Regions from separate parts of the Pseudarthrobacter sp. NPDC092439 genome, predicted to be linked through region 3. Evidence: riboswitches for the same ligand, from Rfam matches in the RefSeq annotation. Region 3 holds a riboswitch; each other region holds the start of a gene.
What was found. Region 3 has a riboswitch for S-adenosylmethionine ahead of ACIQCM_RS03645 (aminotransferase class V-fold PLP-dependent enzyme). Riboswitches for the same ligand answer to the same signal wherever they lie in the genome.

Region 1 (9,785 bases), on a different contig from region 3:
ACAGCCACAGCGCCGGTCCGGTGTTCGGCACGCCCAGGTCAACGATTTCAAACCTGCCCAGCAGCCCCACTGCTGTCAGGCCAAGCGGGAATGCCAGCGGGAACCGCCGTTCCAGGCGGCTCACAGCGGGGACGGCCAGCAGCGCAGTCATGCAGACAAGCAGGTACGTCAGCACCTCCACAAACCAGAAGTGCCACTCGGTGGTCACCTCCTGCGGCCCGATCAGTGCGTTGAGCAGGAGGATATTCGCCACGCTGTAGTGGTCGGTGACCACATAGGCGAAGGCGATGAACGCCATGCTGGGTACCACGATCCGGGCCAGGCTCGCGGTCTGCCGGCGGAGCCGCCGGGCCCGCTCGCCCCCGAGCTGGAAACGTGCAAAGTTGTAGCCCGCCACGGCCAGAAGCACATGGGCCGTGCCCTCCCAGTGGAACAGTCCGATGTGGGTGCTGATGATGAGGATGATGGCCACCGCGCGCAGCACGATGCTGGACTCGATGCGTGCGGTCAGCTTCCTGCGCCTTCTGGCAGGCGCTGACACTTGTTCCAGCTCGGCGACAGTCCTGAGGTGCCAGTCTGACGGAAGGATGCCCAGCGCCTTTTCCAGCCGCACAGAGGTTGCCACGTAGGACAGGGAATCACCGCCCAGGGAGACAAAAGTGCTGTCCCCGTCCACAGTGTCGAGTTCCAGCTGCTCGGCCATGATCCTGCGCACATCCTGCGGACCCTCCGCTTTGGCGGGACGCTCCTCCTTTGCCGGGATCGGGGCGGCAAGGGCAAGCACAGCCTGGTAGTCCGGCTTGCCGCTTGCCAGCCGCGGCAGTTCCTCGACGGAGAACATCTGTATGGCCACGCGCGGAATGCCCAGGCTTCCGGCGAGCAGTTTCCGCAGCAGATCCGGGTCGTGGCTGCCTTGCAGTGCCACCACCAGGTGTCCGTCGGTGCCGGCGCTCGTGGCCTGCACGCCCAGCTCCGCCAGGATCTGTTCCACCCGGCCGAGGTCGATCCGCAGGCCGGCGATCTTGAGGAACCGGCTGCGCCGCCCCGTTACTTCGTAAAGTCCATCCGGGTGCCGTCGGCCCAGGTCGCCGGTGCGCAGTTCGGTGATCGTCCGCCCTTCGGCCAGGTCCGCGGACGACTCGGCATATCCCAGCATCACGTTGGGGCCGGTGTAGACGAGTTCCCCGTCCTCGAGCCCGTCCACGGGATCGATGCGGAAGCTTCCGCCGGGAATCGGCACTCCGATGCGCGCCGGGCTTTTCGCCGCGAGCTCCGGGGGCAGATAGGCCATCCGTGCGGTTGCTTCTGTCTGGCCGTACATGACGAAAAGCTCCCAGCCCCGTTCCTGGCCGAGCCCGGCGTAGCGCTGCACCAGCTCAGGGGAAAGCCTTCCGCCGGCCTGGGTGACGTAGCGGAGATGCGGAAGGTCCAGGTCCTGGAACCCGATCCGCTCCAGGAGCTCGAACGTGTACGGTACGGCAGCGAACGCCGTGGCTTCGGCACGGCGGAAAAGTTCCCAGAAGCACGGATCCACCACGGAAAGATCGGTCAGCGCCAGGGAAGCACCAACCGCCAGGTGGCTGTTGATCACCGAGAGGCCATAGCAGTAGGACATGGGCAGCGTGGTCGCGGCACGGTCGTCGGAGCTGAGCCGGAGGTATTCGCTGATGGCCTCGGCATTTGCCTGGACGTTGCGGTGCGAGAGCCGGACCAGCTTGGGAGAGCCGGTGGACCCGGAAGTGCTCAGCATCAGGGCAAGGTCCGGGTGGAGCACGTGCCGGGTCTCCGGACGGACCTCCGCGATGCGCGGCGCCCCGTCGCCGGCGCCGTCGACCATGATCACGTCCGGGTCGAATGCTGTCCTGATGGATTCCACGGCTGCCGGATTGTCGCCGGGCACCAGCACCAAGGGGTGCCCGGCGGACAGCGCGGCCAGGTACGCCACCAGGGAATCGATGCCGTTGGTTGCCGCCAGCAGCACCAGCCGCCGTGCCGATCCAAGCCGTTCCGCCGCCTCGTGCACCCGCACCGCCAGCTGCGTGTAGCTGAGCGTGTCCGGCCCGGCGACCACCGCGGGGCGGTCCCCGAACCGGGCAAGTTGCGCCGCAAATGGCACGGCGGGCGCCGCCGTCTCAAGGAGCCTGCTGGGTGGTGCGATGGTCACGGAAATTACCTCAAGGTTGTGGCGGGGGAAGGCGCCGCCAGGCGTTGCGTGGAGCGCGCTGAGCCGGCCGGCGGGCCGGTGACCGCGTGGTCGCCAACCAGAAGGGTCGGCGTCGTTCCCGCAGTGACGGAAACGTGGACCCGGGTGCCCGGGGCGTGGCGCACCTGGTGCGGCTGCCAGGAGCGGAGGGTGCGGCCGGAGGCCAGGCGGACGTGGTGGAGGACAAACGCCCCCCGGTACTCCAGCGATACCACCTCGGCGGTACCGGCCGGATCCAGGCCCAGCGCCACCTCGTGGGGACGGAGCACCACGTCGACGTCCACATCGCACCCGCCCCAGCCGGGAACCGTCGACACGACCCCGATCTCGCATGTCAGCAGCGCATTGTGGACATGCGCGGGAAGGAAGTCGGCGTCGCCCATGAACGAGGCCACGAAGCGCGTCGCCGGCTGTTCAAAGACCTTCTCCGGGATGTCGCTTTGTTCGATGGCACCCGCGCGCATCACCACCACGCGCTGCCCCACGGAGAGCGCCTCGGTCTGGTCGTGCGTGACGAACAGGCCCGTGGTTCCGCTTTCCTGCAGCGCGGCAACGATGTCCGCACGCACCCGGCCGCGGAGGGTTTCGTCCAGGCTGGAGAACGGTTCATCCAAAAGGACGACGGCGGGGCGGGGCGCCAGTGCACGCGCCAGCGCCACACGCTGTTGCTCTCCGCCGGAGAGCTCGTGGGGGTAGCGGCTGGCCAGGTGCCCGAGCCGGACGATTTCCAGGACCTCGGCAACCCTTTTCCGGCGCTCCGTGGCCGGCAGCCGGTTCAGCCCGAAGGCGACGTTCCTGGCCACGGTCATGTTGGGGAAGAGCGCGTGTTCCTGGAACACAAGGCCTACGCGGCGGCGCTCCGGCTCCAGGAACCGGCGCCGGTCAGCGACCGTCTCGCCGGCAATGGTGATGGTTCCTGCGTCGGGCCGCTCCAGCCCGGCGATAAGGCGAAGCATCGTCGATTTGCCGCACCCTGAAGGTCCGATGACGGTGACCAGTTCGCCGGGCGCCACCGTGAGGTCGATGGATGCCGCCGCTGCGACCTTGCCGTAGCTCATGCTGACGCCCGCAAGCTCCAGGGAGGGCGTTCCGTGGGTCGGGGAACTGCTCATGGTGCCACCGTCCGGTCGCGGAGGCCGGCTGTGCGCCGGAAAAGGAAGTACACCGGAATAATGGCGACTGCGACGATCCCCAGCGCAGGCAGCGCCGCCTTTTCCCAAAAGTTCTCGCGGGCAAGCTCATATACCCAGACCGAAACGGTGGTGAATCCGAATGGACGCAGGAGCAGGACTATTGGCAGCTCCTTGACCGCATCGATGGCTACGAGAGCTGCGGCCACGGCCGCTCCGCGTCGGGCCAGCGGCAGGTGCACCCGCGCCAGGAGCCGCCCCGGCGAGGCGCCGAGGCTCAATGCGGACGCCGTCAGCGCGGGTGAGATCTTGGCAAAGCTTGCGTCCACGGCCTGGTAGGCGGGTCCCAGGAAGCGCACCACGTAGGCGGCGAGGATGCCGGCCACCGAGCCGGTCACCAGGAGTCCGGTACCGCCCGGCACACCGGCACCTTCCAGGAACCCGTCGAGGTTGGCGAAGGCAATGAGCACGCCGATGCCGATCACGGCGCCAGGAACGGCGTAGCCGAATGTGGTGGCCTGCGCGGCAGAGACCACCACCGGCCCGCCGCCCAGGCGCACGCTGTGGCCGATCGCGAGGGCAAGTGCAGCGCATGTCAGGGCGGCGATCCCCGCGACCACCACGCTGTTCAGCAGGTAGCCCGGGAAGCGGGGGTCAAGCACCGGTCCCGTGGCGGGCACGGCCTCGCCAACAGCCCAGGCGGCCAGCCTGGCAAGCGGGAGAAGGAAACCTGCGGAGAGCACAGCCAGGCCGGCGAACATCGCGGCCCAGCCGGCCCAGCCGGACAGTTTCTGCGGCTGCAGCCCTTCTCCCCGGCCGGCTTTCTGATGGAACCGGGACCGCCCGCGGAACAGGCGCTCTGCGGCGAGCACGGCAACCGCAAAGAGGAGGACCAGGACGGAGAGCTGCGTGGCCGCGTGGAAATCGAAGCTCCCCTTCCACACGAGGTACACCCCGACGGACACCGTTTGGACGTTGAAGTACTGGACGGTGGCAAAGTCCGTGAGGGTCTCCATCATCACCAGGGCCAGGGCCGCGGCCAGGGACGGCCGGGCGAGAGGCGCCAGGACGCGCCACAGCGTCCGGCCACGACTGGCGCCCAGGGTGCGGGCGGCGTCATACGTCGCAGCGCCCTGCTCGCTGAACGCCGTCCTGGCCAGGAGGTAGACGTACGGGTACAGGGTCAGCGACATGACCAGGACCGCTCCGGGCAGGGAGCGCACCTCAGGGAGCCAGGCCCCCGGCCCGAAGATGGAGCGCAGCATGGCCTGTACCGGGCCGCCGACGTCGAAGGTGGACAGGAAGACGAAGCCCAGTATGTAGGCGGGCATGGCAAGGGGCAGCACCAGCGCCCACGAAAGGACGTTGCGGAGCGGAAAGGTGTAGGCGGTGACCAGCCAGGCGAGTCCGCCGCCCACCAGCAGCGTTCCGGCACCGACGCCGGCCATCAGCAGCACGGTGGTGAGCACCATTGCACCGAGGTCGCGGGGCACGGTGCCGCTGCCCAGCGTACCCAGTCCGTCCACCAGGACGGCAACAACAGGCGTAGCCACCAGGACGGCCACAAGCAGGACCAGCGCAGACCAGAGCGGCCGCCCGTTTCCTGCCAGCATCCGCCGCCGGGCCGGCGCTGCGGATGCGGTCAGGACAGCCGGTCCACTCACTTATATCCTGCCTCGGCAAGCAGCTCGGTAGCCTCCGCGTTCAGGTCGCCGTAGGCTTCGGCGTTCAGCGGCATGCGCTTGAAGTCTCCGAAGCCGGCGATCAGCGGCTCGGGCTTGGCAGACGGATTGACCGGGAACTCGTGGTTTGCGTCCACGAAGGCGTTCTGTCCCTTTGTGGCCAGCCATTCGATGAGCTGCTGGGCCTCGGCCGCGTTGTCGGAGTTTGCGGCCACGCCCGCGCCTGAGATGTTCACGTGCGTACCGGCACCGCCCTGGCTGGCCCAGAACAGGTCAACGCCGAAATCCGGGTCCGACTCCAGCTTGCGCGCCAGGTAGTAGTGGTTGTTGATGCCCACGTCGCAGGCGCCGGCGTCAATCGCCTCGAGCAGCAGGACGTCATTGCTCATGATGTCCACGTCGTTTGCAACCCAGCCCTTGACGATCCCAAGGGCCTTCTCCTTACCGTGGAGGCCGATCAGACCGGCCACCAATGACTGGGTGTAGGAAGAGGTCGCGTCGCGCATGCAGAGGCGGCCCTTCCACTTGGGGTCCGCAAGGCCCGCGTACGTGTCCTTGGCGTCAAATTCAGCTGGATCCACCTTGTCCGGGTTATAGGTAATGGTGCGGGCACGCATCGCCAGCCCGAACCACTTCCCGTCGGGGTCACGCAGGTCCGACGGGACCGCCTGTTCGAGGGCAGCGGAATTAACGCTTGCCAGCACATCCTGCCGCCCAGCGTTCCAGAGGTTGCCCGCGTCGACCGTCATGAAGATGTCGGCGGGGGTGTCTTTTCCTTCTGCCTTGAGCCGCTCCAGGAGCTCCGCGTCATCGCCGGTGATGAATTCGACGGAGATGCCGGTTTCCTTGGTGAACTCGCCGAAGGCACCTTCAAGGTCGTAGTGCCGGGCCGAATAGATCTGCAGGTCCGCCGGCGCCTTGCCGATCCCCAGCACGCCGCAGCCGCTCAAGGCGAGGGCGGACACCGCGAAGGCGGCGCAGGCAGCGAGAAGCTTGGGTCGATGCATGAGGAGGCACTCCTGGAAGAAACGGCCGGGGCCGCGCGAAACTGACACAAAAGGAAGGTTAGCGTTACCTTACCAGAGGCCGCGGCGGCAGAAGTATATGGGATACGTCACGCCAGCGCCGCCGCCACGCCGTACGCACGCCATCGCCGGTGGGCGCCCCTGAACGCGCTCAGTTCGATTACGGAACATGACGACGACGGCGGTGCGGGCATGGGCGCCGGATGTTACGTTTTGGGAGAGTAATGAGAATCGGCGCCAAGCCCTGACTGGCCGGTCGGCAACCCTCCCTTTCGCGGCGGGGTGCCTCAGGTGAATACTCGGCATATCGACCCATTCGAGCTGCAAGCGTGAGAGAAGGAGTTCTGTCGTGTCTGACGCATCCGCCCCTGAAGAAAAGTTGTCTTACCGCCTGATCACGGGCCCTGATGACCGCGCCTTCTGTGAGCGCATTTCCGCCGCCCTGGCCGAGGGCTACGTCCTGCACGGCAGCCCCGCGGCCACGTTCAACGGCACCGGAGTCATCGTGGCGCAGGCCCTTATCCTGCCGGCCGCCATCGCATCTGCCGATGCGGCCGTTGCCACCGCAGTCGAGGACCTGGAATCGCCGGACCTCGAGTTCGACGGCGAGGGCCACGCGTGAGCTACGCGGGCGACCTCACCCCGCAGGAGGCCTGGGCCAAGCTGGAGCAGGGCGCCATCCTGGTGGATGTGCGCACGGAGGGCGAATGGGCGCATATCGGCATCCCTGACACCAACGCCACGGACAACGACCCGCTCTTTATCCAGTGGACTTTTCCCGGCGGAATCCCCAACCCTGACTTCATCAAGGACCTCCGGAGCCAGGCACCAGAGGATTCCAACGCGGAACTGCTGTTCCTGTGCCGCTCCGGCCAGCGCTCAATCTCCGCCGCCATCGCTGCCACGCAGGCCGGCTTCACGTCGTACAACATCCTTGAGGGCTTCGAGGGCGTCCCGGACCGGCACGGTGAGCGGACGGTTAATGGCTGGAAGAACAGCGGACTGCCCACCAACCTGGGGATCGCCGAGTGACGTTCAACCCCGATGCCGCCGCCTGGAATCCAGATACCCAGGCGGTCCGCGGCGGCCTTGACCGCACCAACTTCCAGGAAACGTCCGAAGCTGTCTTCCTGAACTCCGGCTTTGTCTACGAGTCGGCTGCCGCCGCGGAGCGGGCGTTCACAGGCGAAGACGAGCGGTTCGTGTATTCCCGCTACGGCAACCCGTCCGTGGCCACCTTCCAGGAACGGCTGCGCCTACTGGAAGGCACCGAGGCGTGCTTTGCGACGGCGTCCGGCATGTCCGCGGTGTTCACAGCCCTCGGCGCCCTACTGGCGGCCGGGGACCGCGTGGTGGCTGCCCGCTCGCTGTTCGGGTCCTGCTTCGTCATCCTCAACGAAATCCTGCCGCGCTGGGGTGTGGAGACCGTGTTCGTGGACGGCCCGGACCTGGACCAGTGGCGCGACGCCCTGTCCCGGCCCACCACCGCCGTCTTCTTCGAATCCCCCTCCAATCCGATGCAGGAAATAGTGGACATCGCGGCGGTCAGTGAACTGGCGCATGCTGCGGGGGCGGCCGTCGTCGTCGACAATGTCTTTGCCACTCCCCTGCTGCAGCGGTGCGGCGACCTGGGCGCCGACGTCATTGTCTACTCGGGTACCAAGCACATCGACGGGCAGGGCCGGGTGCTGGGCGGAGCGATCCTGGGAACCCGGGAGTTCATCGACGGCCCGGTGAAGCAGCTGATGCGGCACACCGGTCCGGCGCTGTCCGCGTTCAACGCCTGGGTGCTGACCAAAGGCCTGGAAACCATGGCGCTCCGTGTCAACCACTCTTCCTCCACAGCCCTGCGCCTGGCCGAATGGCTGGAGGAACAGCCTGCTGTCCGGTGGGTGAAGTATCCGCTGCTGGCGTCCCATCCGCAGTACGACCTGGCAGCCAGGCAGATGCGTGCCGGGGGAACGGTGCTGACGTTTGAGCTGGCGGCGGCCGACGGCCGGACCGGCAAGGACGCGGCTTTCGCCCTGCTGGACGGGCTGCGCATCATCGACATTTCCAACAACCTGGGCGATGCGAAGTCGCTCATCACGCATCCTGCCACCACCACGCACCGGGCGATGGGGCCGGAAGGGCGGGCGGCGATCGGGCTGAGCGACGGCGTTGTCCGGCTGTCAGTTGGCCTCGAGGATCCGGACGATCTCGTCAGCGACCTTGAACAGGCCCTGAAGCAAATCTGAGGCAGTCCCGGCCCTGGGAAGGCTCCGCCGCCCGGGCGTACTGGGCACGCAGCCAGTCCTCGACCGCGGCGCCGGGAAGGGGCCGGCACCAGTGGTAGCCCTGGCCGAGCCCCGCGTTAAGTCCTGCCACCTCGCTCGCCTGCCTATCCGTTTCCACGCCTTCGGCCACGACCACCAGGTCGAGCGCCGCTGCCATGGAAATGATGGCGGCCACCAGGCCGCGTTCCCGCGCGGAGCCCTCCCGCCCCAGCGGGCTGATGAAAGACCGGTCGATTTTTATGACGTTGGCCGGTATCCGGCTGAGGTAGCTGAGTGCGGAATATCCGGTTCCGAAATCGTCCACGGCGATGCCCACACCCAGTTTCCGGAGCCGTTCCAGGACCTGGATGGAGCCGTCGAGGTCACCCACCAGTCCGGATTCGGTGATTTCAAGCACCACGGCGTCCGGCTGGATCCCGGCCCGGGCTATTGCGTCCTGGACCTCATCGAAGATTGAGGGGTCCTGCAGCTGCCTGGCGGAGATATTCACCCCTATGGCGAGGTCGCCGGCCCCAAGGAGCCGCTGCCGCCAGACTTGGGCCTGCTGCAGGGCCTCCCGCAGCACCCAGGCGCCGATTCGAAGAATCAGCCCCGATTTTTCCGCGATGGGGATGAATTCCCCGGCGGTCACCATCCCCACGCCGGGCCGGTTCCAGCGCACCACGGCTTCAAGGCCGATCGGCCTGCAGTCCTCCAGGTCAAGGATCGGCTGGTAGTGCAGTTCCAGTTCGTCCCGTTCTATTGCCCGGGAAAGCTGCGACTCGATGTTGATGACCTCAAGGGCCCTGTGCTGCATCTTCTCGTCAAAAAGGAACGCGGCCCCTTTCCCGTCGGCTTTCGAGTGGTACATGGCAGCGTCGGAGCGGTGCAGGAGGGAGGCCGCCGTATCCCCCGGCTCCGAGAGGACGACGCCGATGCTCACGGAGACAAACAGCTCATTTCCCTGGATATTGAAGGGGTCCTGGACAGCTGTCGCTATCCGGTCCGCTATCTTCCTGGCATTTTCCTCATCCGTATCGCTGCAGACGACCACAAATTCGTCCCCGGCGAACCGCGAGGCGGCGTCCTGGGCGCGGATGACTCCCGAAAGCCGTGCGCCGAACTGGGCGAGCAGGCTGTCACCTGCAGCATGGCCCATTCCATCGTTGATGAGCTTGAACCGGTCCAGGTCCAGGAAAAAGACCGCCACGGCGCTTCCGGTCCTGTCCGCGTCGGCAAGGACCTGATCAAGGTGCGCAAGCAGCCTGCTTCGGTTGGCCAGGCCGGTCAACGGATCGATGAAGGCCAGCCGTTCGAGCTCCGCCTCGCTGCGTTTCTGTGCACTGACATCCATCATCGACCCCACGAAGCGGATGGCCTGCCCGGGCTGGCTCCGGACCACATGGCCCCTGGCGAAGACGTCCATGTAGCTGCCGTCCTGCCGGCGGAAGCGGTACTCCCTGCTCCACATTTCCCCGTCAGAGCCAAAG
Region 2 (9,785 bases), on a different contig from region 3:
GCCAGCGCGCCCTTGCCGCCGGTGCGGACATCATCACCGGCGCCAGGGTGCATTCGGCCCAGCGGCTTGGCTCCGGCTGGCAGGCGGGGGCAGGGACCGAGGCGTTCCAGGCCGGAGTGCTGGTCAATGCCGCCGGGGCATGGGCAGATGAACTCGCCGTGCTCAGCGGCGTGGAGAAGCTCGGCTTCCAGCCGTACCGGCGCACCGCGGCGATTGCCGCCGTCGACCGTCCCCTGCCGGAGTCCGCGCCGATGGTGGCGGCCGCCGACCGTACCTTCTATTTCCGCGCTGAAGGGCGGGATGTGCTGATTTCACCGTCCGAAAGCGTGCCCAGCGGCCCGGAGGATGCACGGCCGCGCCCGGACGACGTCGAACGGCTGGTGGAACTGCTGAACACGGTGACCACGCTGGGAATCACGGCCGTGCGGAAATCCTGGACCGGGCTGCGGACCGAGGCTGCGGACGGCATTCCGGTAGCCGGGTTCGATGCCGAAGCGCCCGGCTTCTACTGGCTGGCGGGCCAGGGCGGCTACGGCTTCCAGACCTCCTCGGCCCTGGCCGAACTCGCCGCGGCGCAAATCCTGGCCGGCCAGGCGGCTGGAGGCAGTCCGGAATCCCGGACAACGCAGGCGGTGGCAGCCACGCGCTGGTCCATCCGGCGCTGAAGAATGGTTGCATGAGCACCCTGATCACGAACATTGCCGAGCTGATGACCCAGGACCTGGAGCACCGGGTCCTGAAGAGAGCGGCCGTGGTGGTGGAAGGGGAGCGGATCGCCTGGATCGGTTCCGCGGGAGACGCCCCGGCCGCCGATGAGTCCGTGGATGCCGGAGGCCGTGCCCTGCTGCCCGGCTGGGTGGATTCGCACAGCCACCTGGTATTCGCCGGGGACCGTACCGCGGAGTTCGAGGCACGCATGGCGGGGGAGTCCTACTCCGCCGGCGGCATTGGCGTCACCATGGGGGCCACCCGGGAGGCCTCCGACTTCGACCTGACCCGGCTGGCCATGGGGCGGGTGGCGGAAGCGGCATCCCAGGGCACCACCTACCTGGAAACCAAGACCGGTTACGGCCTCGACGTTGAGCACGAGGCCCGCAGCGCCCGCATCGCGTCCACCGTCGCGGACGAAGTGACTTTCCTCGGCGCGCACCTGGTCCCGGCGGGCCAGGACCCGGAGGCGTACACGGACCTGGTGTGCGGCCCCATGCTGGACGCCGTCCGCCCCTATGTGAAGTGGGCGGACGTGTTTTGCGAGGAAGGGGCCTTCACCGCCGAGCAGTCCCGCAGGGTCCTGCTGGCGTGCCGCGACGCCGGACTGGGACTGCGGGTGCACGGCAACCAGTTGGGCGAAGGCCCGGGCGTGCAGCTTGCTGTGGAAGTGGGAGCGGCCAGCGTGGACCACGTCAACTACCTGTCGGAGCGGGACGTTGCCGCGCTCGCGGATACCTGGACCGGCTGGGATGCCGCCGCGGGCACCGGAAACCGCGGCACCGTGGCCACGTGCCTTCCGGCATGCGACCTCTCCACCCGCCAGCCGCTGGCCCCCGCCCGCACCCTGTTGGACGCCGGCGTCCAGGTGGCGCTGGCTTCCAACTGCAACCCCGGCACCTCGTACACCAGTTCCATGTCATTCTGCGTCACTACGGCAGTCCTGCAGATGCGGCTGAGCGTTCACGAGGCCGTCCGGGCCGCGACCTACGGGGGCGCGCTCGCCCTCCATCGGGAGGCCGGAAAGGACGCCGACGGCGAACGCGCGGTGGGCTCCATCGCCGTCGGACACCGCGCGGACCTTCACCTGCTCAACGCTCCCTCCGCCACGCACCTCGCCTACCGTCCGGGCATGCCGCTGACGTACGCTGTGTGGCGGGCCGGCGTACGGGTGGCGTAGCAGCCGGCCCCCAGACTGCAATCCCCGGAGGCCGCATGACCCGAACCGACCGACTCACGGCGATCCTGGACCTGTTGGCCCGGACAGGCCAGGTGGAAGTCGAGGAGATCGTCAACACGTTGAACGTCTCGCCCGCCACCGCCCGGCGGGACCTGGACAGCCTGGCCAAGCGCCGGCTGCTCACCCGCACGCGGGGAGGGGCGACCACCGGTGCCCTGGCCTATGACCTTCCCGGCCGGTACAACCGGGACGACCACGCAGAGGCCAAGCAGCAGATCGCCCAGGCCGCGTCCGCGCTGATTACCCCCGGTGCCGTCATCGGACTGTGCGGCGGCACCACCAGCACGGTGCTGGCGCAGATCCTGGCCACGCGCGAGGACCTGAACGCGCCGTCCAACCAGCCCACCCTCACCGTGGTCACCAACGCCATCAATATCGCCGGGCAGCTGGCCGTCCGGCCCAACATCAAGGTCATGGTGACCGGCGGCATCCTCAACCCCCGTTCCTACGAACTGGTGGGCCCCTATACGGACATCATCATGCAGAAAGTGGTGTTGGACATCGCCTTCATCGGCGTCAACGGCATCGATCCCGAGGTGGGGCCCACCAACACCGGCGAAGGGGAAGCTTCCGTCAACACCCTCCTGGCCAGCCGGGCCCGCGTGTCCTACGTCCTGGCCGATTCCTCCAAGGTGGGGGTCCGCGCCTTCGCCACCATGCACGGCTACAACTTCACCAGGCTCATCACCGACGCCGGGATCTCCGCGCGTGACAAGGCCGCCTTCGAAGCCAGTGGCACTCAAGTGATCGTGGCGCCTGCCTGACATGCTGGTCTCATCGCGCCGACGCCTCACATTCGAAGTCCTCATCGTCCTGGGCCTGTCCCTGGGCCAGTCGGCGGTGTACTCCGTGGTGCAGCTCCTGGACAAGATGTCCCGCGCGCCGCTGGCACAAGGCACGTCCACGCTGAACCGCTCCCAGAGCAGCCGCGAGTACTTCGACCTGGCCTACCAGCTGCTGGACATCATCTTTGCCCTGGTCCCGGTGCTGCTGGTGATCTACTTCCTCACGGGCCAGCGGCAGGCAGGCACCGGGGATCCTGCCCAGAGCGGGTCAGCCTTCCGGAAACTGGGCTTCGACCTGGCCCGCCCCGGCCGGGACATCCTGCACGGACTGGGGCTGGCCGCCCTGATCGGGGTGCCTTCGCTGGGCCTCTACGCGGCCGGCCGGGCACTTGGTATCACCACCGCCATCGTCCCCAGCGCCCTCGACGCTTACTGGTGGACGGTCCCGGTACTGGTCCTGTCCGCCGTCCGCCACGGGGTGGTGGAGGAGGTCATCGTGGTGGGTTACCTGCTGGACCGGTTCGGAAAATTCGGCTGGAGCGTGCCGGCTGCCATTGCCGTCAGCGCCCTGCTCCGCGGCACCTACCACCTGTACCAGGGGTTTGGGCCCTTCATCGGAAACGTGGTGATGGGGATCGTCTTCGCCTGGCTGTACACCCGGACGCGCCGGGTCATGCCGCTGGTCGTCGCCCATGCCCTGCTGGACACGGTGGCCTTCGTCGGCTTTAGCCTCTTCGGCCGTGCCGTGGGCCTGGGCTGATTCAGCGCGGTTGAAGGGAATTTGGCTTAAAGAGAATTCGGCCGCCATCGGTGGGCGACGCCGTTGTCACCCGCTGATGGCGGCCGAAGCTGTGGTGCGGTCAGATCGTGACGGGGCCAGTGGCGGTCTCGAACGTGACGGCGAGGATGCCCGGGGTGCCGTGTGGGGCCACCCAGTCCACGGCCACGTCTTCCAACGGGCGTTCCACCGGCTCGCCGAGCCATTCGGTGACGCGCTCGGGGGAGCCGGCGATGGTCAGCGAGCGCATTTTCAGGCTGCTGTTGTAGGCGTTCGAGGGGTGCAGCGAGGGATCCCCCTCCCACTTGAGCATGTAGGGGACCTGCGGATCAGCGATCAGGCCCAGGATGCCGATCTGCTTCCAGACCAGTTCGCGGCCGTCAGGGAACTTGCGGTTGCCGTTGACCGCGGAGCGGCCCAGGCGCTCCTCGAAGGGTGCCAGGTCGTCCACTTCGACGCACCAGCCCATCCAGCCGCCGCCGGCCGCGGAACGGGAGCGGACGGCCTGGCCGAACGGAGCCTTGTCCGACGCCGGGTGGTCCAGGACCTCCACGACCTCAAGGTACTTGTGGCCCGCCAGAGGGATGATCATGTTGCGCGTCCCGAAGCGGGGATGCACCCCGCCCTTAACCGCCTCGACGCCAAGGGCGGAGGAAATCCGGTCAGTGGTGGCAGCCAGGCCATCGTGTTCACAGGCGTAAGAGACGTGATCCATGCGCATGGCAACATCTTGGCACTTTGTGATCGGGCTCTCAGCTTAGGATCGCCTTACTTGGAAATAAGCGGGGAGCCGTCCCGGACGACCACCCGGAAGGGCGCGCCGGCGTGACGCCGGATGTCATAACGGGTCACATGCGTGGCGCCGCCCGGGGGATCTTTCATACACTCGGGGGAGGTCATGAGTGCCAGCAACAGCCCCGGCTTGCTGGCCGGCAACCCTCCTTCCGCGGCGGGGTGCCCCGGGTGAGGACCTGGCCTGCCGGCCTCCCGGCGGCGGGCAAGCGCGCAGAAGAGGTTTGTATATGACAGTCACCGTTCCCCGTACCGCAGGGCCCCGGCATGGCGTGGTCCGCTACGCAGGCATTGGCGGGATGGAGCTGGAGGCCGGCGGATTCCTGCCGGATGTCACGCTGGCCTATGAGACCTGGGGCACCCTGAATGCCGACGGTTCCAATGCCGTCCTTATTGAGCATGCACTGACCGGCAGTACCCACGTGACGCGCGGCGACACGGACGAGGACGGCTGGTGGGAAGAGCTCGCCGGCCCCGGCGCGCCCGTGGACACGGACAAATTCTTTGTGGTGGCCATTAACATCCTGGGCGGATGCTACGGGTCCACCGGGCCGTCGTCGCCCGCTCCGGACGGGAAACCCTGGGGCTCCCGCTTCCCGCTGGTGACCCTGCGCGACAGCACCGTGGCCGAGGCGCGGCTCGCCGACCAGCTGGGCATCCGGTCCTGGTTCGCAGTGCTGGGTGGATCCCTGGGCGGGGCGCGGGCGCTGGAATGGGCCGTCACCTACCCTGAGCGGGTCCATCGCTGTGCGGTCATCGCCATCGGCGCAGCCAGCACCGCCGAGCAGATCGCCTTTGCCCAGGCCCAGACGCTCGCCATCCGACAGGACGCCAACTACAACGACGGCGACTATTACGACGGCGCGTTCCCCGAGGGCGGCCTTGCGCTGGCCCGCAGGATCGCCCACATCACCTACCGTTCCGCGCAGGAGTTTGACGGCAGGTTCGGCCGCAACCCGCAAGCGGGCGAAGCTCCGCTGCAGGCGGAGACCCTGGCTGGGCGCGGCCGGTACCAGGTGGAAAGCTACCTCGACCACCAGGGCGCCAAGCTGGTCCGGCGCTTCGACGCCAACAGCTATATCGTGCTCACCGAGGCGCTGATGAGCCACGACGTCACCCGCGGCAGGGGATCGCTGGCGGAAAGCCTGGCCCGGACTACCGCGAGATTCTTCGTGGCCGCGGTGGATTCCGACCGTTTGTATTTTCCGGAGCAGTCGCGCGAGCTCGCCGCCGCCCTGCCCGGAGAGGTGGACGTCCACCTCATTGCCGCGCCCATCGGCCATGACGGCTTCCTGACCGAGATCGGCCAGCTCGGCGCCCGGCTGCGTGATCACCTCGGCGCATAATCCGGGCCCCTTGCAGCCTCCTGTGTGCATTTATGCAGATGCCTTCTGCACTATTTGCCGTTGAGGTTGCGCCTGTAGAAAGGCCATACTCGTGTGAAGTGGCGGTATGTTGTGTACATCACATCGCATTGCCTCATCCTGGTCGCATCTGGCGTCGACGTAGACGCCGAAGGAGTTCATTAATGAGTACGGAAAAGTCAGCCGCAGGGCGGGTCGGGGAACCTGACGTCCAGGCCAGCGGCCTTAAGAAGGTCGTTACGGCTTCCATGGCCGGCACGGTCGTTGAATGGTACGAGTTCTTCCTCTACGCCTCGGCCGCCACGCTGGTGTTCGGCAAGACGTTCTTCCCCAATTCGGGCACGGAACTGGACGGCATCATCGCCGCCTTCGTGACGTACGCCGTCGGATTCGTCGCCCGCCCCATCGGCGGCATTGTCTTCGGCCACTTTGGCGACAAGTTCGGCCGCAAGCAGCTGCTGCAGCTCAGCATCATCCTGGTGGGCGTTGCCACCTTCCTCATGGGCTGCCTGCCCACGTTTGCGCAGATCGGCTACTGGGCACCGGCCCTGCTGGTCTTCCTGCGGTTCGTGCAGGGCTTCGCCGTCGGCGGTGAGTGGGGCGGCGCCGTCCTGCTCGTGGCCGAGCACAGCCCGAACAAGTCGCGCGGTTTCTGGTCCAGCTGGCCGCAGTCCGCAGTTCCCATGGGCAACCTGCTGGCAACCGGCGTCCTCTTCACCCTGTCCTCCACGCTCTCCCAGGAGGCCTTCCTCGGTTGGGGCTGGCGTGTTGCGTTCTGGCTCTCCGCGGTGATCGTCATCATCGGCTACTACATCCGGACCAAAGTCCAGGACGCCCCGATCTTCATCGAGGCCCGCAAGGAAGTTGCCGTTGAAAACAAGGGCTACGGCGTCGCAGAGGTCTTCCGCCGCTACCCGCGCGGTGTCTTCACCGCCATGGGCCTGCGCTTCGCCGAGAACATCCTCTACTACCTGGTGGTGACGTTCTCCATCACCTACCTCAAGGTCGTCGTGGAAACGGACACGTCCCGGATCCTGCTCCTGCTGCTGGTGGCCCACTTCATCCACTTCTGCACGGTGCCGCTGGTGGGCAAGATGTCCGATGCCTTCGGCCGCCGTCCGGTCTACATGGCCGGCGCCATCCTGGGCGGCACCTGGGGATTCTTCGCCTTCCCCATGATGGACACCGCCAACGACATGATTATCCTGGCAGCCATCACCATCGGCCTGATCTTCCACGCCCTGATGTACGCGGGCCAGCCCTCCATCATGGCCGAAATGTTCCCCACCCGGATGCGCTACTCCGGCGTATCCCTGGGCTACCAGGTGACCTCGATCGTTGCCGGTTCGTTGGCCCCGATCATCGCCACGGCCCTGCTGAGCAACTTCGGCTCCTCCACGCCGGTGGCGCTGTACCTGCTCGGAGCCTGCGTCGTCACGGCCATCTCGGTCTTCTTCCTCAAGGAAACCCGGGGTATCTCGCTGCGCGACGTTGACGCTGCGGATGCCAAGGGCACCGCGGACCTGCTCGCCGCGTCCAAGAAGTAACCCACGGCGACACCAGCCAGGGCAGCTGCCCGGATCCGGTTTCCGGGTCCGGGCAGCTGCATGCCATGAACCATCCACAGCAAGGAGCCGCCATGCGAGCCGCTGTCCTCTACAACACCGTTCCCGCCGGAACCAGCTACACAGATGCCCGTCCCCTGGTGGTGGAGGAGCTTGACCGCCCCGAGCCGCGCGCCGGGGAACTGGGCATCGCCATCACCTATTCCAGCCTCTGCCATTCGGACCTCTCGGTGGTGGACGGATCGCGCGTTCGCCCGCTTCCCATGGCGCTGGGACACGAGGCGGTAGGACGGGTGCAGGCCGTGGGACCCGGCGTCGAAGGTGTCTCCGTGGGCGACCACGTGGTGCTGGTCTTCGTTCCCAGCTGCGGCGACTGCCGCGCCTGCCGGGCCGGCCGGCCTGCCCTGTGCCACCGTGCCGCCGAGGTCAACGGCTCAGGGGACCTGCTGCACGGTGAGGCCCTGCTTCGGACGGCCTCCGGGGAACGAATCAACCACCACCTGGGTGTCTCGGCGTTCGCCGATTACGCGGTAGTGGCTCGGGAGTCGGTGGTGGTCATCGACGACGGCATCCCGGACACCGTGGCGGCCATGTTCGGCTGCGCAGTGCTCACCGGCATGGGCGCGGTCTTCAACACGGCAGCGGTCGACGCCGGCCAGTCGGTCGCCGTCTTCGGCCTCGGCGCCGTGGGGCTTTCGGCAGTCATGGCAGCACGCCTTGCCGGCGCGGCCTCCGTCATTGCCATCGACCCGAACGAGGGCAAGCACCGGCTCGCCCTGGACTGCGGAGCCACGGCGGCGGGAACTCCGGACGATGCCTCCCGGCTGATCGCGGAGGCCACCGGTGACGGCGTGGACGTGGCAGTGGAGGCCGTAGGTTCCGCGCGCGTGATCGCGTCCTGCCTGGAGCAGGTTACCCGCGGGGGTGCAGTGGTGTCCGTGGGCCTGCCGCATCCCTCTGCGGAACTGACGGTCCCGGCCCTGCAGTTCGCCGGCGCGGGCAAGCGGCTGCTGGGCTCCTACATGGGCGACGCGGTCCCGGAGCGCGACATCCCGCGCTACCTGGGCTTTTGGCGTGAAGGACGGCTGCCCGTGGAACTCCTGCACACGGACACCCGGCCCCTGGCTGAAATCAACGAAGGCCTGGACGCCCTCGCGGCCGGCCGCGTAGTGCGGCGGCTCTTCCAGCCCTGAGCCGGCCCGGGCGCACGCATCAACGCAAGGCCCGGAAGGATGCTGTCCTCAGGACGCGAGCAGGTCCTGCCGCGCGGCCACCTCTTCCTTGAGCGCCGTAATGACCGCCTGCACCCGTCCTGAGCGCAGCGACTCCGGCCGGGCCACGGCCCAGATGGGCAGCTGCCGTTCGAAGTCGTGCGGCAGGACCGGAACGAAATCGGGGTCGCGGCTGACCATGAAGCTCGGCAGCAGCCCGATGCCCGCGCCCTGGCGCACCGCCTCGACCTGGGCGAAGATGCTGGTGGCCTGGAAGCTCGATTTCGGCATCGGAAGCTGCGAGGACCGGTGCCCCAGTTCCGCCACCTGGAGCGCGGACTCAACGTAGGAGACGAAGCCGTGCTGCCCGACGTCGTCGGGCGTGTCCGGAACCCCCCGCCGGGCCGCATAGCCGGCGCTGGCGTACAGCCGGAGGTAGTAATTGGTGAGGAAGATGGTCTGTGCATTCCGCACGTCCGTTCCCCCCACCACCACTTCCAGATCCACGCCGGACCTGTTCTGGCTGACCTTGCGGGTGGCGCTGAGCATCTCCACGTTCAGCAGCGGATGGCGCTGCTGCAGTCGGACCAGCGCAGGGGTGACGAAGTCGGCGCCAAAACCGTCCGAGGTGCTGATCCGCACCATCCCGGAGAGCGCATCGCGCTCCTGGCCGATGGCGCCGGCCAGGGTACCCAGCGTCTCCTCGATCGCCTCGGCCGCCGCCACGGCGGAGGCGCCGAGTTCCGTCAGTTCCCAGCCGTGCGGACTGCGCTCCAGCGTGCGGCCGCCCAATTGCCGGTCCAGGGCAAGGATGCGCCGCGAAATCGTCGTATGCGTGGTGCCCAGTGTCTCCGCCACCGCGTTGAACCGGCCCAGCCTCGCCACCGTCAGCAGAATCAGCAAATCGTCGGGGCTCGGCAGACTGCCCACGTGTTCCGCCCTCCAAGCCTGTGCATCAATGCACATGGCATCTGTGATTTTTTACCTTGATTGCACTTTAGCAGCATGTGATGGTGGACACAGACCATTCCGGCCAAGGCGGCCGGGACAGAAGCGAAGGAGCTTGCACATGGCAGTTATCGGTTGGATCGGGTTGGGAAACATGGGCGGATCCATGTCAGTGAATCTCGCAAAGGCGGGGCATGACGTACGGGGCTTCGACCTCAACCCCGCCGCCGTGGCCGCTGCGGAGGCCGGCGGGGTCAAGCCCGTCGCCGGTATTGCCCAGGCGGTGGAGGGGGCCGACGTCGTCTTCACCATGCTTCCCAAGGGCGAGCACGCCAAAGCCGTGTACCTGGGCCCGGACGGCGTCCTGGCCCACGCGTCCACCAGCACCCTCCTG
Region 3 (9,785 bases):
TGTTTGCAGCATGGCTGGGGCCGAGAAAATCCGACGCAAACTGCGCCCGGAGAAGCCCTGACAACACGACATCGGACGGGGGTTCAATTCCCCCCATCTCCACTTTTTGTGAAAACACCCCGGTCCTTGGACCGGGGTGCTTTTTTGCGCCAGGGAGCATCATTCTCGACGCGGATATTCCCTGACGCGGCCCATATATGGGGGCGTCAGGAAAGATGCGCGTCGAAACTGAACCAGCGCACCGAACTGCCTGTTACTGGTCTACGACATCCACGACGCCGATGAAGCGCGTGCCGACGCCTTCGAATTCGCTCCGGATAGCTCCGGCGGGGCGTTCCGGCACTTCGTGCCTGGTGTGGTGTTCGCAGGCAACAAAACTGAAGTCGGGCCACCACTTCTTGGGCCGGGCTGCTTCCTCGTAGCCGCACACGGCGCAGACCAAATGAACCCACACGGGGCGCTTCCCAGTGCGGTTTGCCCGCGACTGCACCAGCCACGGCGGCGGGTTGTCCAGCAGGGCCCCGAGTTCCTCCTCCGCCATCCACTTGGGCAGGCCGTGGCGCTGCGCCATTTCAAGGGGTATGTCGAGGGCAATTGCTGCGTCACGTCTGCTAATCATCACTGTCCACCATACGGGAGGGCTCCAAATCGCTTTTCGGCAGCAACAGGCCCGCCCGGTCAGGAGGCCAGCGCCACCCCCGCAGCCGCGGCGGCAAACCCCAGCACCAGGTTCGTGGCCACGTTCACCGCACCCGCCCCAAACCGCGCCTCGCTGAACAGCCGTACGGTGGCGGTAGTCCATGAGCTGAACGTTGTGAGCCCGCCGGCGAGGCCCGTTCCGACGGCGGCCCGCCACTCGGGTGTCATGGCCGGACTTTCCGTGGCGGCGTAGGTCAGCCCGATCAGGAAACAGCCTGCCACGTTGACCAGCAGAGTAGCCCACGGCCAGTGCTGCCGCCCCGACCCGCCGGGCCCGCGGACGCTGCGCCGTGCGCTGTGGTGGGCAAACCAGCTGTCCACGGCAAACCGGAGCAGGGCGCCTGCCATCCCGCACAGGCCTACCAGCACCGCCGTCATGGTGTGACTTCCGCAGGACGCGCAAGCAACCGGCCCAGGCGCCAGCCGGCCCCCGCAGCGGCGAGGCCGAACACCAGCGACAGGGCAAGGTACAGCAGCCACGCCTGGTGTTCACCAGCCCGCAGCAGCTGGTCGGTGGAGAACATGACGGCGGAGAAGGTGGTGAAGGATCCGAGCAGCCCCGGGCCGATCCCCGCACGCAGCCAGAAGGATGTCTGCGGCCGCGCCATCCAGAGCGTGGTCAAGGCGGCGAGGACAAAGCTTCCTGCAACGTTAATAAGGAGTGTTGTCCATGGAACAGATCCGGTACCTTCCGGAAAAACCAACCCCAGGCCGTACCGCAGTTCCGTGCCGAGGAGGCCGCCTGCAGCCACTGCCAGCCAGGCGCGCCACACGTCAGCCGTCACCCAAGAGGCAGCCGGGATGCGGGTGGTCCGTGTGGACCCAGAGTGCTGACGTGATCTCCTCGGCGAAGTCGTAGTCCCTGCTTCGGCCCGCATTGCGGATCCGCACCACTAAGGCTCCTCCGAAGGGACGCCGGCCCAGCACTTCGACTTCATCGTCGATGTCGATGTGCTCGGCGGACAGATACCGGAGGAGATCCGGGTTGTCGTCGCTGATCCTCGTGATCCTGCCGGTGTGGCCCTCATCGAGTTCGCCCATGAGGTGGGCCCGCGGCACCATGACCTGGCCGTCCGCGGAGGGGATCGGGTCGCCATGCGGGTCCCTCAGCGGATGGCCCAGCTTGGCCGAAACCCGTTCGATGAACGTGTCCGATACAGCGTGCTCCAGCAGTTCCGCCTCGTCGTGGACCTCGTCCCAGCTGTAGCCGAGCTGCTGTACGAGGTACGTCTCGATCAGACGGTGCCGCCGCACCATGGCCAGCGCCAGCCGCAGCCCGGCGTCGGTCAGCGTGATGGCGCTGTAGGGCTTGTGGTCCACCAGGCCCTGGTCCTTGAGTTTGCGGACCATCTCGGACACCGAAGAATTTGCAACGCCCAGCCGCTGCGCGAGCTGCGAGGACGTAATGGCCTTGTCCTGCCACTCCGTGAAGGAGTAGATGACCTTAACGTAGTCCTCGATGGAGGAGGAGGGCGCGCTGGTCTTCACAGGTCAAGCCTACCGGGTGCGGGGCGGCACGGCAGGGCAAGGGTCAGGCCTTGGCGGCGCGCCACGCCAACGTCAGGTAGGGCAGCTTCAGGTCGAGCCCGGCGGCGTGGCCCAGATGGTCGTGCAGGTACCAGTCCAGGTTGGCCAGCACTTTGGCGCGGGTCGCCTCGCCTGCCCGCAGGTAATAGCTGCGCGACTTGGCCAACTCCATCAGGTCCTCGGTGGTCACAGTGTCCTGCCAGTGCGTGACGTGCCCCTCCGGGCCCTTGAATTCGGGCCCCACCACCGGCCGGAAGTCAGGTTTGTACACGTCCCCCGCGTGCATGATCCGCGACAGGCGGTGCACCCACGGCACAGACGTGTCCAGCTGGTTCCACACGAGACCCAGGATGCCTCCCGGCCGCAGCACACGCGCCAGTTCGGCGCTTGCCGCCAGCGGATCGCACCAGTGCCATGCCTGGGCCACAGTGACGACGTCGAACGACGCGCCGGGCAGGCCTGTCGCCTCCGCTGTCCCCGCCACCGCCGTGGCACCAGGGCAGTGGAACTTCAGTTGGGCCAGCATGTCTGCGGACGGGTCGATAGCCGTCACCGCCAATCCCCGATTCAGCAGGAGGGCGGTGAATTTTCCGGTTCCGGCTCCAACGTCCAGTGCGTCCCGTGCCCCTTCAGGAACCACCCATTGGGCTGCGTCTTCGGGATATCCGGGCCGCACCCGCTGGTAGTGGCTGCCGCCGGAACGGAAGCTGCTGCCCAGCTCCTGGCGTCGTCCGTGATCTAGCTTGGGGCCACCCCGAACCACCGTGCCGCCTCCCGTTTCCCGTGCCCGGGCAGCTGGTGCGCCGAGGATTACCCCTCGAATTTACCGCATCAGCAACATGGAGCCGGCCGGCGGCACAGGCCCCGTCCGGTCCAGGACTCAGGTGTCCGTGCAGGGAGCTGCACCGGCGGTACCCGGGGTGTTCGGCGCCCAGTGCGGGTAGGTCCGGGTGTCGTTGGCCGGCACCCAGCGGCCGGCGTCCACCACGTAGTCCCAGCCGAGGCCGGTGGTCCTGAGGGCCCGGATGCCGGCCAGCAGGCGCTGCGCGTCCTCCAGCCGGGAACCCACACCGAAGCTGGCCCGCAGTGAACCGGACGGCAGTCCCAAGCGCTTGAGCAGTGGATGGGCGCAGAAGCGGCCGTCGCGCAGGCCCACGCCGTGCTCGGCGGACAGGTATGCCGCCACGAGCCCGGCGTCGTAGCCCTCCACCGAGAAGTTGACCACGCCGATGGTGTCCGTCTCCGGGTTGGAGTCATTGAAGATCTGGTGCACCCTCACTCCGCTGATCTCCTGCAGGCCCTCCACCAGGAAAGACCGAATGGCCGACTCATGGGTGTGCCAGCGCTCCTGGTCCAGTCCCGCGATGACCTGCGCGGCCCGCGCCAGGGTGGCGGCGCCCAGCACGTTGGGTGAGCCCCCCTCATGGCGGGCCGGTCCGGTAGCCCAGCTGACGCCGTCGAGCTTTGCCTCCGTGACGGCGCCGCCGCCGGCGAGGTGGGGGGTGCCGGCGTCCAGCCAGTCGGGGCGGCCTACCAGCACTCCGGCGCCGAAAGGCGCGTAGAGCTTGTGTCCCGAGAAGGCGAGGTAGTCGACGTCGTCCGCTGCGATGTCCACGCGGCGGTGCGGCGCGAGCTGGGCGGCGTCCACGACAATCCGGGCGCCGTGCTGGTGGGCGAGCGCGGCAAGGGCGCGCACCGGGAGGATCTCGCCGGTGACGTTGGAGGCGCCCGTTACGGCCAGGAGGCTAACGCCGCCCTGCTCAAGTTCGGCGCGCACGGCCTCCAGGGTTCCGGCGATGCTGTCCGCGGCCACGATGCTCCGGTGCGGGACGCCCTGCCACGGCAGCAGGTTGGCGTGGTGCTCGATGTCGAGGTAGAGGACGTCCCCGTCGGGCCGGCCGCCGGTAAGCGGGAGGCAGCCGGCAAGCAGGTTCAGGGAGTCGGTGGTGTTGCGGGTGAAGATGACCGAGTCGTCCGGCCGGCCGCCCACGAATTCCCGCACGATGTTCCGTGCGTTCTCGTAAACGGACGTGCTGATCTGGGACGCGTACCCGGCGCCGCGGTGCACGCTGGCGTAGTACGGCAGGATTTCGTTCAGGTAAGCCGAGACCACAGACAGCGCCGGGGCGGAGGCGCCGTAGTCGAGGTTCGCATAGCGGACGTGTCCGCCGGTGATCAGGGGCGCCTGGATTTCGGCGCCGGTGACGGCGGCCAGCGGCCGGGCCGCTGCTTCAATACGGGCGTCGGCGGGCAGGGCCGGACGGGCGGGGGTGACGGTGGCAGTTGTCACAGAGACCTCACTGGGAAAGGACTCCACAAACGGGGAATCCGCGCTTGCCGCATCCGCTCCGGACCGGCCTGGTCGTCACCCGGGGCACCCCGCCGCGAATGGAGGGTTGCCGGCCAGCAAACCGGGGTTTAGCGCTGGCACTCGTGACCTGGTTAAGAGCGTAGGACATCCGGCGGGCAAGGTTTAAGCGGGCCGCAATGTTAAGGCGATTGTTACGCGCAGCCGCTGATAGCTCCTTTGGGCGAATATAACGACGACGGGCGCCTCAGTTCGGGGCGCCCGTCGTCGTAATCTTCGGCCGGGAAAGGTCCGGTGAAGCTAGAGGAGGTCGTCCAGGTAGGGGTTCAGGCGGTGCAGCACTTCAGTGTGCAGGATGGAGTTGGTGGCCAGCGCATTCCCGCCGAAAGGCCCGTCCTGGCCTTCCAGCGAAGTGAAGCGGCCGCCGGCTTCCACCACGATAGGCACCAGTGCGGCCATGTCGTACAGGTTCAGTTCGGGTTCGCAGGCGATGTCCACCGAACCCTCCGCCACCATGCAGTATGACCAGAAATCCCCGAAAGCCCGGGTGCGCCAGACGTCTTCGGTCAGACCCAGGAACTCGTCCAGGTTGCCCCGTTCCTTCCAGCCGCCCAGGCTCGAGTAGGACAGGGATGCGTCCGCCAGGTTGGAGACGTTGGAGACCCGTAGCCGGCTTGCTGCCGCCAGGGAACGGCCGGTGTAGGAACCCATACCCTTGGCACCCCACCAGCGCTTGCCCAGGGCGGGAGCGCTGACCACCCCGACCACCGGTTCGCCCTCGTCCACGAGTGCGATCAAGGTGGCCCAGACCGGTACTCCGCGGACAAAGTTCTTGGTGCCGTCGATGGGGTCGATGATCCAGCGGCGTGAGCCGTGGCCGGTGCTGCCGAATTCCTCGCCGAGCACGGCATCGCGCGGACGGGACCGGGAGAGCTGGCCGCGGATGGCCTCCTCGGCGGCCTTGTCCGCGTCGGTGACCGGCGTCAGGTCGGGCTTGGTCTCCACATGGAGATCAAGTGCCTTGAAGCGGCTCATGGTCTGGTCATCCACGGAGTCGGCCAGGACATGGGCCAGGCGCAGGTCATCGTTGTAGCTCGAAGCGGGTTGGATCATGCTTCCAAACTACCGTCTGCGCGCGGATCTGCTGGGAGATCCGGCGTCAGGTGACGCTGCCGAGTTCCTTGGCTTCCTGTGCCTCGTTGCGCGGATCCGCCCCAAGGAGGCGGCGCAGGGACGCCAGCCGGGCGGTGCCGGTGGGTCCTGCGTGCCCTTCTTTGACCCAGGCATCCAACCCGCAGTCCACGGCGCTGGCGGTGTGCTTGCAGCCCCGTTCGCAGTCCTCGATCCCGGGCGAGAGGTCCGGGAACGAGCGCAGGATCCGGTCGGGGTCCACGTGGGCCAGCCCGAACGAGCGGATCCCGGGGGTGTCGATGATCCAGCTGCCCGGGGGAGCTTCAGCAAGCCGGAGGGCCAGCGCGGATGAGGACGTGTGGCGTCCCCGGCCGGTCACGGCATTGACGCCGCCCGTGGCCCGCTCCGCGCCGGTCAGGGCGTTAACCATGGTGGACTTGCCCACGCCGGAATGGCCCAGCATCACGGTGACTTTGCCGTCCAGGTAGGCGCGGAGGCGGGCAACGGCGTCGCTGTCCAGGCGGGCGGACAGCCCGTCATCGGAGCGGGCGTCGATTCCCGAGGCCCGGTCGTCGGCCGTCCGGCTGATAATGACGGGGAACTCGAGGTGCGTGTAATTCGACAGGAGCTCCGCAGGATCCTTGACGTCCGCCTTGGTGACGAGCAGGATCGGCTCGATGCCGGCGTCGTACGCTGCCACCAGCGCGCGGTCGATGAACCCGGTCCGTGGCTCCGGGTTGGCGGCGGCGACCACGATGACCAGCTGGTCCGCGTTGGCCACGACGGCGCGTTCCACGGGGTCCGTGTCATCGGCGCTGCGGCGCAGCAGGGTGCGGCGCTCCTGGATCCTGACCAGGCGGGCCAGCGTATCGGGCTCGCCGGAGACATCGCCAACCAGTGACACGAAGTCCCCGGCCACCACGGGGGAGCGCCGCAGCTCCCGTGCCCGTGCCGCAATGATCACGCGTTCGGAGGCGGAATCCTCGTCCACTACGGCCGTATAGCGACCCCGGTCCACCGTGATGATGCGGCCGGTAACGGCGTCATCGTGGCTCGGCCGGTCCTTGGTGCGCGGCCGGGAGCCCTTCTTGCTGGGCCGGATTCGGACATCCGATTCATCCCAGGAGTCAGTGCTCCGAGCCACTGCCCGAACCCTCCGCCCCTTGCGCGAGCATCCCGGACCAGAGCCTGGGGAAGTCCGGCATGGTCTTGCCCGTGGTGGCGATGTCCTCCACCTCCACGCCCTCCACGGCGAGGCCAAGGATGGCACCGGCCGTGGCCATGCGGTGGTCCGCGTAGCTGTGGACGACGCCGGCGTGCAGCGGGGCCGGACGGATCACCAGGCCGTCGCTGGTCTCTTCGGCGTCGCCGCCCAGCCGGTTGATTTCAGTCACGAGCGCGGCGAGCCGGTCCGTCTCGTGGCCGCGGAGGTGCGCGATGCCGCTCAGCCTCGATGGGCCGGAGGCCAGTGCGCAGAGGGCCGCCACGGTAGGGGCAAGTTCGCTCGTATCTGCGAAATCGCCGCCCTTGATTTCCTGGCCGCCGGTGACCGTCAGCGTTCCGTCGCGAAGGGTCACGTCCGCGCCCATGTCAGCGAGGATGGTGCGCCACAGGTCGCCTACCTGTTGCGTCCGCTCGGGCCATTCCGGAATTCGGACTGTTCCGCCGGTCGCCAGGGCCGCGGCCAGGAACGGGCCGGCGTTGGAAAGGTCCTGCTCGATCCGCTGGTCGAAGGCGCGGATCGAGCCGGGCTGCACCACCCAGTGGTTGGGCGTGGAGTCGTCCACTTGCACCCCGGCGCCGCGCAGGACGGCAACAGTCATGTTGATGTGGTCCAGGCTGGGGACCGGGCCACCCGAGTGTTCCAGGTGCAGGCCGTCGGTGAACCGGGCACCCACCAGGAGCAGGGCGGACACGAACTGGGACGAGGCGCTGGCGTCGATCACCAGGTGGCCGCCGCGGACTTCGCCGGTGCCTTCCACTACGAACGGAAGGGACGACGGCGTGCCTCCCCCTTCTGCCGATACCGCGACACCCAGCCCCTGCAGTGCCTCGATGATGGTTCCCATGGGCCGCTTGCGGGCGTGGGGGTCGCCGTCGAACACGCCGGCCCCTTTGCGCAGCGCCGCAAGCGGCGGGACGAAGCGCATCACGGTGCCTGCCAGGCCGCAGTCGATGGCCACGTCCGCCGCCGGCGCGTCGGCACTGAACGGAACGACCTCCAGGTCCGGACCGAACGCCCCGTCTCCGGGGACCTCTGTGACGGTGGCTCCCAACTCGCGCAGGGCCTCGATCATCAGGGCCGAATCCCTGGAATGCAGAGGTGCGCGCAGGCGGGACGGGCCGTCAGCCAGCGCGGCAAGCACCAGGTACCGGTTGGTCAGCGATTTGGAACCGGGGACCGTGAGGGTGGCGTTGACGGGCCGCGACGCGAACGGTGCGGGCCAATGGGGAAGGGGCGCTCCGGTGCCGGCCGGTGCTGCGGGTGCTGCGGTCATTCGGCTTTATGCCCCCGTGGCGTGCCCGACGGCACGGCGAACGGCTTTATCGGCCTTGTGGATCTTCTTGTTTGTGGTCCTGCGGGCGTCCGCCGCGAGGTGCTCCGCGCGCCATGCCAGCCCCGGCTTGCCTGCGGTGTCCACGGAGGCCAGGAGGGCGCCGCCGCTGAGCGAGAGGTTCTTCAGGAGCTGGTTGCGCCGGTGCTCGCGGCCTTCCTTGCTGCTGATATCGGCGCTGCGCCATTCCACGAAGGTGTTTAGGAGCGAGACCACGGTCAGCAGGCCGGCGGAGAGGCGGGAAAACTTGCCCATTCCGAAGAGGATCCCGGCGCCAACCTGGGTACCGCCGATGACGCGCGCAAGGGCCTTCTCATCAGCCTGGAACGGCAGTGCCGCGGCGGCTTTGCGGAGCAACGGAGAAAGCTGCCGGGCGGTGTCATCGGAATTCTTGAGCTTGTCCATTCCGGCCAGGACAAAACTGGAGGCCAGCATGGGCCGTGCAAGCATACGGGTCAAGGACATGGGTTTCCTCCTGGATGGACGAGCCGCATAAAGCGGGGGAGTCCGTTCTAGTCTTGCACTTTTGGGGAATATTTGCCCAAGGCGCGGGGTTACGTAGAGCAGGTCCGCAACCGCAGGACCGCACAAGAGCACGGACACACTCCAGGCAGCAGTTGCCGGCGCCCGAACGCGCTCCGCGGCCTGCAGCCTGCGTGATGGACAGGAACGGGGTGGGCCTTGGGAAGCGTAACGGACATAGTCTCCGCGCCAGGTCCGGTGGAGATGGACGCATTGTTGTCCGGTCGGACGGAATACGGCACGCCACCGGGGCGCGCCCTGCCAGTAGACTTGAGGGCAATGAGCACCCTGGATCCGGCCGTCCCGGCCACCTATGAGGAACAGTCCGCCGCGGCAGGACCAGCCGCTGCCGCCGCGGAAGAACCGGTGGACGTCGCCACTGAGTCCGCGGAAGAGCGGCGAACCCGGTTCGAGCGGGATGCCATGCAGTACGTGGACCAGCTGTACTCGGCCGCCATGCGGATGGCACGTAACCCTTCGGACGCCGAGGACCTGGTGCAGGAGGCCTATACCAAGGCGTTCTCGGCGTTCCACCAGTACAAGCCCGGGACCAACCTCAAGGCCTGGCTGTACCGGATCCTCACGAATACCTACATCAACCTTTACCGGAAACGCCAGCGCGAGCCGCTGCAGTCCAACTCGGACACCATCGAGGACTGGCAGCTGGCGCGGGCGGAGTCGCACACGTCCAGCGGCCTCAGGTCCGCTGAAGCCGAGGCGCTGGACCACCTTCCGGATTCGGACGTAAAGCGCGCACTGCAGGAGATTCCGGAGGAATTTCGGCTGGCCGTGTACTTCGCCGATGTGGAGGGGTTCGCCTACAAGGAAATTTCAGACATCATGAACACCCCCATCGGTACGGTGATGTCCCGGCTCCACCGCGGCCGGAAAATGTTGCGGGACATGCTCGGGGAATACGCCGCCGAGCGCGGATTCAAGGCCGCCGCCGAGCCAGGGGACGCGGCAGGAAGCACACAACAGGAGAGCGGAAAATGAGCGACTGCCAGGGATTGGGCGATTGCGATGACACCCGGATGCAACGG

Region 1: another riboswitch for S-adenosylmethionine. It lies ahead of ACIQCM_RS07845 (DUF1737 domain-containing protein); the one in region 3 lies ahead of ACIQCM_RS03645 (aminotransferase class V-fold PLP-dependent enzyme).
Region 2: another riboswitch for S-adenosylmethionine. It lies ahead of ACIQCM_RS08965 (homoserine O-acetyltransferase); the one in region 3 lies ahead of ACIQCM_RS03645 (aminotransferase class V-fold PLP-dependent enzyme).

What each region holds. Positions count from the first base shown of each region.
Region 1 covers NZ_JBIVQB010000002.1:639,906-649,690, forward strand. The annotation lists gene ACIQCM_RS07825 (AMP-binding protein) at 1-2,164, opposite strand, end outside; gene ACIQCM_RS07830 (ABC transporter ATP-binding protein) at 2,170-3,315, opposite strand; gene ACIQCM_RS07835 (ABC transporter permease) at 3,312-4,997, opposite strand; gene ACIQCM_RS07840 (extracellular solute-binding protein) at 4,994-6,022, opposite strand; SAM riboswitch class IV at 6,261-6,376, shown strand; gene ACIQCM_RS07845 (DUF1737 domain-containing protein) at 6,390-6,662, shown strand; gene ACIQCM_RS07850 (rhodanese-like domain-containing protein) at 6,659-7,072, shown strand; gene ACIQCM_RS07855 (O-succinylhomoserine sulfhydrylase) at 7,069-8,277, shown strand; gene ACIQCM_RS07860 (EAL domain-containing protein) at 8,243-9,785, opposite strand, start outside.
Region 2 covers NZ_JBIVQB010000003.1:168,526-178,310, reverse strand. The annotation lists gene ACIQCM_RS08990 (NAD(P)/FAD-dependent oxidoreductase) at 1-665, shown strand, start outside; gene hutI (imidazolonepropionase) at 677-1,888, shown strand; gene ACIQCM_RS08980 (DeoR/GlpR family DNA-binding transcription regulator) at 1,924-2,712, shown strand; gene ACIQCM_RS08975 (CPBP family intramembrane glutamic endopeptidase) at 2,714-3,493, shown strand; gene ACIQCM_RS08970 (VOC family protein) at 3,594-4,232, opposite strand; SAM riboswitch class IV at 4,406-4,521, shown strand; gene ACIQCM_RS08965 (homoserine O-acetyltransferase) at 4,534-5,649, shown strand; gene ACIQCM_RS08960 (MFS transporter) at 5,832-7,214, shown strand; gene ACIQCM_RS08955 (zinc-dependent alcohol dehydrogenase family protein) at 7,307-8,425, shown strand; gene ACIQCM_RS08950 (LysR family transcriptional regulator) at 8,474-9,373, opposite strand; gene mmsB (3-hydroxyisobutyrate dehydrogenase) at 9,513-9,785, shown strand, end outside.
Region 3 covers NZ_JBIVQB010000001.1:769,897-779,681, reverse strand. The annotation lists RNA gene ssrA (transfer-messenger RNA) at 1-105, shown strand, start outside; gene ACIQCM_RS03670 (hypothetical protein) at 254-619, opposite strand; gene ACIQCM_RS03665 (fluoride efflux transporter FluC) at 679-1,077, opposite strand; gene ACIQCM_RS03660 (fluoride efflux transporter FluC) at 1,074-1,577, opposite strand; gene ACIQCM_RS03655 (metal-dependent transcriptional regulator) at 1,474-2,187, opposite strand; gene ACIQCM_RS03650 (class I SAM-dependent methyltransferase) at 2,231-2,989, opposite strand; gene ACIQCM_RS03645 (aminotransferase class V-fold PLP-dependent enzyme) at 3,107-4,516, opposite strand; SAM riboswitch class IV at 4,552-4,665, opposite strand; gene hisN (histidinol-phosphatase) at 4,835-5,647, opposite strand; gene rsgA (ribosome small subunit-dependent GTPase A) at 5,694-6,809, opposite strand; gene aroA (3-phosphoshikimate 1-carboxyvinyltransferase) at 6,793-8,163, opposite strand; gene ACIQCM_RS03625 (DoxX family protein) at 8,170-8,685, opposite strand; gene ACIQCM_RS03620 (sigma-70 family RNA polymerase sigma factor) at 9,022-9,738, shown strand; gene rsrA (mycothiol system anti-sigma-R factor) at 9,735-9,785, shown strand, end outside.